2 regions of the Bacillus sp. 01N45 genome follow, and region 2 is predicted to be linked to the other one. Evidence: a T-box and tRNA genes for the amino acid it is inferred to sense, from the RefSeq annotation. Region 2 holds a T-box; the other holds one or more tRNA genes.

Region 1 (3,423 bases), on a different contig from region 2:
TTATGGCACTTACGATGAGTACAGTTTTTATCTCATTTGTTGTTTTATCGAAAAGATATTAAGATGGAAGAGAGAAAGGAAGATTAACATATGCAAATGATGTATGCTTTTGGCATTGGACTTGTATTATTTTTAGCCGTATTCTTATTTATTCGAAAAGACGTTCAAGGTGGGACGTTAACGAAAAGAGGCTTTTATAAAATGATCGGCTGTTTAGTCGTTATGTTTATAGCGATTATCGTAATGATCGTTTTAATAAATCAATCACTATAGAATATAAAAATGGAACCTTACTGTAGTAAGGTTTTTCTTTTTGATGTAAAATCCGAAAATTCCCACGACATCCATTTACTACATATAATGGATATTATATAATTTAATAAAATGATAGACAGGGAGCATAGTATATGAATAAAAAAACTATCTTCTTTTTATTAACATGCCTACTACTTATAGCTAGTATTACTTATATAATATGTAACAAACGAGAACAAGTGCCACCTATGTTAGTATGGGAGCACCAAGAATACTATGTTACGAATGAACCTGCCGAAGCTGAAAAAGTTGGACAAAGGCTCGGAGAAGTAACGAAGAAAATTGAAACAAGTAAAAAACCTACTAAAAACAGTGAATCCAACATAGTACAAGAAAAAACAGAAGTATTCACAATGATAGAGGAAGAAAAAAATCCTCACTCATCTTTAATCATAAAGGAGCCTTATAGTGACGAATATAGAGTAGTAAGACCGATGTTACATGTACTATAAAGTGAAAAGGGGACTCATATGCAGACAGTAACTTATCCATGGTCGTTAAGAAAAATGTTTGTTTTTTTCCTTTGCTTCATCCTTCCGCCAATCGGCGCAATTTATATTTTGATGAATCGAGAAGCGCTACAAAAGAGAGACTTCATTTTATATGTATTATTTGCTGCTATTAATATATCGCTTTGGTTATCACTTATGATCCTCGATCGGAGCGTGTGGATGGTAGCGGGTCATTATGTGTTCGGAGCAATTGTTATTGTTTTTTCGAATATGAATAAGAGATAAGCCAGCAACCTTAAAGTTGCTGGTTTTAATTTTGCTATTTATAATGAGGAAATAAATTTTTAATAGAGAGTAGTGGGCGTTATGAGATGGAAAGAGGGGACGTTTGAAAAAATAGACACGAATGACTCATATAAATGCTATACTAAAAAATGTTTGTAATGTCAGTTTCATACTATTATATAATGCTGACTTACTAGAAAAGATAAGAGGAGAATGAGCGTGCAAAAGATAAAGAAACTATTACTGTTAATGATGGTAGTAGGATTAACAGTAGGTGTTTTAGCAGGGTGTGCAAATCCGAAAGATACGACAGAAGAATTTTTAACAGCGATACAAAAAGGTGATATAGAAAAGGCTCGTACATTTGTTGAGAGTGACAAGGAATTTAACAAACTAAATGAAAAAACAGATGATGCTGAGGCAAAAGCAATGCTGAGTGCAATTACGAAAAACTTTAAATTTGAAAAGCTAGAAGAAGTATCGAAAAAGGATGACAAAGCAGAAGTGAAAGTGAAAATTACATCTGCTGATCTATCCGTTGCTGTAACAAAAGCAGTGGGAGAAGTTATGCCAATGGCCTTCGCTAGCGCTTTTAGCGAAGACAAAGAGCAATCTGAAAAAGCAATCGAAAAAACGATGACATCAGCAATCGTCAAACACTTATCAGATAAAGATGCAATCATGGCAACTCGCGAAGTTACATTGAACTTAAAGAAAAACAAAGATGGCGACTATAAAATCGTTGCAGATGATAACTTGAAAGAAGTATTGTTTGCTAATGCGAAGTCTTTGGAGAAGATGTTTCGTGGGAAGTGATTGATTTAGATAAAAAAGAGAAACCATATCACGTAGAAGGTTGATACGGTTTCTCTTTTTTATGACCCCGGAGAGGCTCGAACTCACGACCTCCACCCTGTCAAGGTGGCGCTCTCCCTGCTGAGCTACGGGATCTTCAAAAATGCGTATGTAACAGCATCTTTAATCTTTATGCTAAAGCAATTATATATAATTAACTGAAATTTTGCAATATTTTTATAGTAAGTTTTAAAAGGGAAATCATATGCAATTATGCGAGTAGTGTCTGAAGGGATAATGATGAGAAGAAGACTTAGTAGAATGTAGCGGTCATATTATTTAATGTATTTATCCAAAGGGTTTTCATCGCTTAAATCAACAAGTAAAGGACATAAGAATAATAAAGGTAGAGCGGCATTAGCATGATGAAAGGTGTCATTTGATAGATACTGCCTTCCAAAACAATACGGGCAATCTTTTTCAAATGTCACGAGTATTGACCATACATCTTTTATTGTCCACTTCGTTTTACAATACGTACAACGCGCCATAGAGTTCCTCCTCATTTTAAGTCTTCTTCTAGTATATTCCATTTTATTGTACTGAAGTCATTTGTATTTGGTGTGATAAAATGTAAGTTGTTTTGTTTTTTTATGTGGATTTATTTAGTCATTTATGATCAATTACATATCGTTTCATGTTTTTGCAGGATGATAGATTTTCAGCTTCAATATGCAAATTGGCCAATATATCCTTTTTACAATTTACTTAAAATCATGTATAACAGAGATACAAGATTATTTTACCCCGCTATTTGCGGACGGTAAGATCCCCACCTCAAAATTTAGCGAAAGCAAAGAAGTTAGGTGGTGGCAGGCTGCTCGTAAAAGCCCGATTGGTGAAGGCTGATTAAAGTTTCACTTTATAAATATTCAGTAGTAGAGGGAGAATTATTGTAATGGTAAGGAAAACGTTCAAGATGCGCGTATCTAGAAATAGAACGATTTCGATTAATGGCTCGATTCTTGATGTGGATGTTACACATGATGAGTTTTTACAAGAGTTTGTTGAGTGGGTCGATTCTAAAGGCTGGTCGTTTATGGGGATGACAGATGAGATTACACCCGAGGAAGCTAGTCAAAATTTAATAGATTCATTGATTGATGAGAAGGATAAGAAAGAATAATTCCTTCTTATTTTTTATTGTATATTTATGTTCTTTATCGTAAAAGTATGATATAGTAAAAAACAGTGAATGTTCTTCCAATTTAATACAATTCACATATAGATTGGTAGATTCAGTTTTTAAGCTGTGAGAGTATAGTGAAAAGGGAGAGTCATATGGTAAACTTTAAGAAAATTTTGGCTTTTGTTACCGTTATTTGTTTATTTTTTTTGACACCTATGACGTTACGTGCTGAGACGAATGTTGGAGTGAATCCAGAACAAGTGGCACCACCACCTGCGGAAGGACCAAATGTTTTTAGTCAGTTTGCAGCTACGATTGATGGGAAAACTGGAGATGTTTTGTATAACAAAAACGCACATCATCGTGCATTTCCAGCTAGTATGACGA
Region 2 (3,423 bases):
TTAGAGGCTGATTCCGCACAAGAAGATGAAAATAGACCCGCCATGCACGTAGAAGAACCAGTCTATAAGGAATCAGATGAGTGGGAAGATTACGCATTTGAACCGTTTCAACTAGAGGAAAGAAAAGAGCAGGAAGTAGAGGAAGAGGAAATAGAAGAACATGAATTTGTGGAGCGTGAAGAGGAGAAAGAATCAACGCCACAATTTGAATTGTTCGGAAGAAAAGATTTCAAGAAAGAAAAAGCGAAAAAACAAGAAGAGCAAGAAGAAGAAACGTATTCACAGCGAGATGAAAATGCACTTTATTTAACGAAAATATTTACGAAAGAACCGGAAGAAGAATTTACAAAGTTAAGAATGTATTTCGTGCAAGAAGGGGATACAATCGAATCTGTTGCAGACCGTTATGAAACGTCTGTACAAAACTTATATCGTGTCAATCAAACAGAAGATATATATTTAACTGCGGGACAAATTATTTATATTCCTGTTTCAAGGGCAAAAGCGAAATAAGTGAGTGTTTTCACTCACTTATTTTCCTAAAGGCAATGTTTTGAATAGAAAGGGTTATTCGTATGGATATTGAATTACGAAATCGCTATGAACCCATTGTAAGGCAATATAGATTGGATACACAGCATATGGAAGAGCACGGAAGTGTAACGAAAATTTACACGAATCAAGGTCCGTATGCGCTCAAGAAAATAGAAGACGGAAAGTTAGAGAGGAATAACTTTTTGCACCATATTCAATATTTGAAGGAGAACGGTTTTTCAAATTATGTACCTATATACCATGCGACGGATGGAAATTATATTTTAAGTGACGGGACGTATAATTATTATTTAATGCCTTGGTTAGAACGTGCGGAAGGCAACGGCGAGGATAATGATCAATACCATAAAATGTTTCAAACTCTCGGGACGTTACATCAAAAAACGGTGAAAGAAGAAACGTATACAGAAGAAGATTTAGAAAAACATTATACAAATATATCCGATCGCTGGGAGAATGATGGTGAGATGTTAGAAGAGTTTCTCGTAGAATCTGAAGCGAAGTGGTATATGTCTCCGTTTGAATTGCAATATTGTACGTACTATCATCATGTAATGAGGGCGCGTGAGTTTGCAATGAAGCAATTAACTGAGTGGAACGATGCGATGAAAGAAAAAGAAAAAACACGTATTACTTTTGTACATGGTAACGTATCGCTTAATCATTTCTTATTTGATTATGAACGGAATGGCTATTTTATTAGTTTAGAAAAATCTAAGTTTGCCACACCGGTGCAAGATATAGTAGGGTTTTATTCTCGGTCTTTAAATACGTATCCAATTGCGCGAAGTGATCGGTTTGAATGGTATCAAATGTACCAAAAAAATTTCCCTTTTACGAAAGAAGAGCAACTACTCATGTTTGCATATATGACGTATCCATCGCAATTTATTCGGCAAATCCAGTCTTATAAGAAAAGAAGAGAGAGTCGCAATGAGGAAAATGAACTGCTCGGAGTAAAGAGCTTACAACAATCGCATTGGCTCGTTAGCAATATAGAATATTTCCTTTCGCAATTACAAGCTGCTCAGCAAGGGAGCGGATAAAGTGATGGGGTCTTACTGCCCGCAAATAGCGGGAGAAAGAAGATAAGTAGAGGATGCTACTTATCTTCTTTTTTTGCCCAAAAAGCCGTAGTATTAAATTTATCTTGACGAATAGGGTTTCGTTTTTTACACTATTGTATATAATAATTAACAATCATATAAATGCCTTGAAGGGGAAGAGTATAACAAGAAACGTCTTCAGAGAGGAGAATCATTAGCTGGGAGATTCTCTAGATAGTTATGTTAGAAGGTAGCCCTGGAGCATCTTTTCTGAACGGAATAGTTCTCATTAGGAAAAGACGGATTTGTCCGTTATCAAATTAAGAGTATAAGCAAATTCCTGAATTTGTTTGTAAATAAAGGTGGTACCGCGATGTCCCTCGTCCTTTTTTGGATGAGGGGCATTTTTTATTTTAAGGAGGGAAAATAATGTCAAACACGGAAAAGAATTTACCAACTAAATATGATCATATGTCCGTTGAAGAAGGCCTTTATCAATGGTGGCTTGAAGGCAAATATTTCGAAGCAACAGGAGATGAGAAGAAACAACCATACACAATTGTAATTCCACCTCCGAACGTAACTGGTAAGTTACACTTAGGTCATGCTTGGGATACAACTCTTCAAGATATTTTAACTCGTACGAAGCGTATGCAAGGTTACGATGTATTATGGCTTCCAGGAATGGACCATGCGGGTATCGCAACACAAGCGAAAGTAGAAGGGAAACTTCGTGAAGAAGGTATTTCACGTTACGATCTTGGCCGTGAGAAATTCCTTGAAAAAGCTTGGGAATGGAAAGAGGAATACGCGTCTCACATTCGTCAACAATGGGGGAAAGTTGGTTTAGGATTAGACTATTCTCGTGAACGTTTCACATTAGACGAAGGTTTATCTGATGCGGTTAATAAAGTATTCGTTCAATTATACGAAAAAGGCTTAATTTACCGCGGTGAATATATTATCAACTGGGACCCAGCAACACGCACAGCTCTTTCTGATATTGAAGTAATTCATAAAGAAGTTCAAGGTGCATTCTACCATATGAACTATCCGTTAACAGATGGTTCTGGTCATATTCGTCTTGCTACTACTCGTCCAGAAACGATGCTTGGTGATACAGCAGTAGCAGTTCATCCAGAAGACGATCGTTACAAACATTTAATCGGGAAAACAGTTACACTTCCAATCGTAGGCCGTGAGATTCCGATTATTGCTGATGAGTACGTAGAAAAAGATTTCGGAACAGGCGTTGTAAAAATTACACCAGCTCATGACCCGAATGACTTTGAAGTAGGTAACCGTCATGACTTACCACGTATCTTAGTAATGAACGAAGATGGATCAATGAACGAAAAAGCTGGTAAGTATAACGGTATGGATCGTTTCGAATGCCGTAAAGCGTTAGTGAAGGACTTACAAGAAGCGGGCGTATTAGTAGAAATCGAGCCTCATATGCATTCAGTAGGTCATAGTGAGCGTAGTGGTGCAGTTGTTGAGCCTTACTTATCAACACAATGGTTCGTAAAAATGGCTCCACTTGCTGAGAAGGCAGTAGAGCTTCAACAAAAAGAAGAAGAGAAAGTAACGTTCGTACCAGAACGTTTTGAAAACACATACTTACGCTGGATGGAAAACATTCACGACTGGTGTATTTCTCGTCAATTATGGTGGGGACACCGTATTCCAGCTTGGTATCATAAAGAAACTGGTGAAGTATACGTAGGTACAGATGCACCAGCAGATATTGAAAACTGGAATCAAGATAACGATGTACTTGATACATGGTTCAGTTCAGCGTTATGGCCATTCTCAACACTTG

Evidence for each region. The T-box of region 2 lies ahead of AC1DMU_RS03780 (valine--tRNA ligase). A T-box ahead of a tRNA ligase gene usually reads a tRNA of that ligase, here a tRNA-Val.
Region 1: it has a tRNA-Val gene. The T-box ahead of AC1DMU_RS03780 (valine--tRNA ligase) is inferred to sense a tRNA for this amino acid. The anticodon was not compared.

What each region holds. Positions count from the first base shown of each region.
Region 1 covers NZ_JBFTQW010000003.1:354,633-358,055, reverse strand. Annotated here, with positions in the region: gene AC1DMU_RS09660 (permease) at 1-62, shown strand, start outside; gene AC1DMU_RS09655 (DUF3976 domain-containing protein) at 91-273, shown strand; gene AC1DMU_RS09650 (hypothetical protein) at 408-767, shown strand; gene AC1DMU_RS09645 (hypothetical protein) at 786-1,052, shown strand; gene AC1DMU_RS09640 (hypothetical protein) at 1,272-1,868, shown strand; tRNA gene AC1DMU_RS09635 (tRNA-Val) at 1,931-2,003, opposite strand; gene AC1DMU_RS09630 (hypothetical protein) at 2,183-2,398, opposite strand; gene AC1DMU_RS09625 (hypothetical protein) at 2,806-3,033, shown strand; gene AC1DMU_RS09620 (D-alanyl-D-alanine carboxypeptidase family protein) at 3,189-3,423, shown strand, end outside.
Region 2 covers NZ_JBFTQW010000001.1:718,290-721,712, reverse strand. Annotated here, with positions in the region: gene spoVID (stage VI sporulation protein D) at 1-513, shown strand, start outside; gene ysxE (spore coat protein YsxE) at 576-1,601, shown strand; T-box leader at 1,760-1,992, shown strand; gene AC1DMU_RS03780 (valine--tRNA ligase) at 2,031-3,423, shown strand, end outside.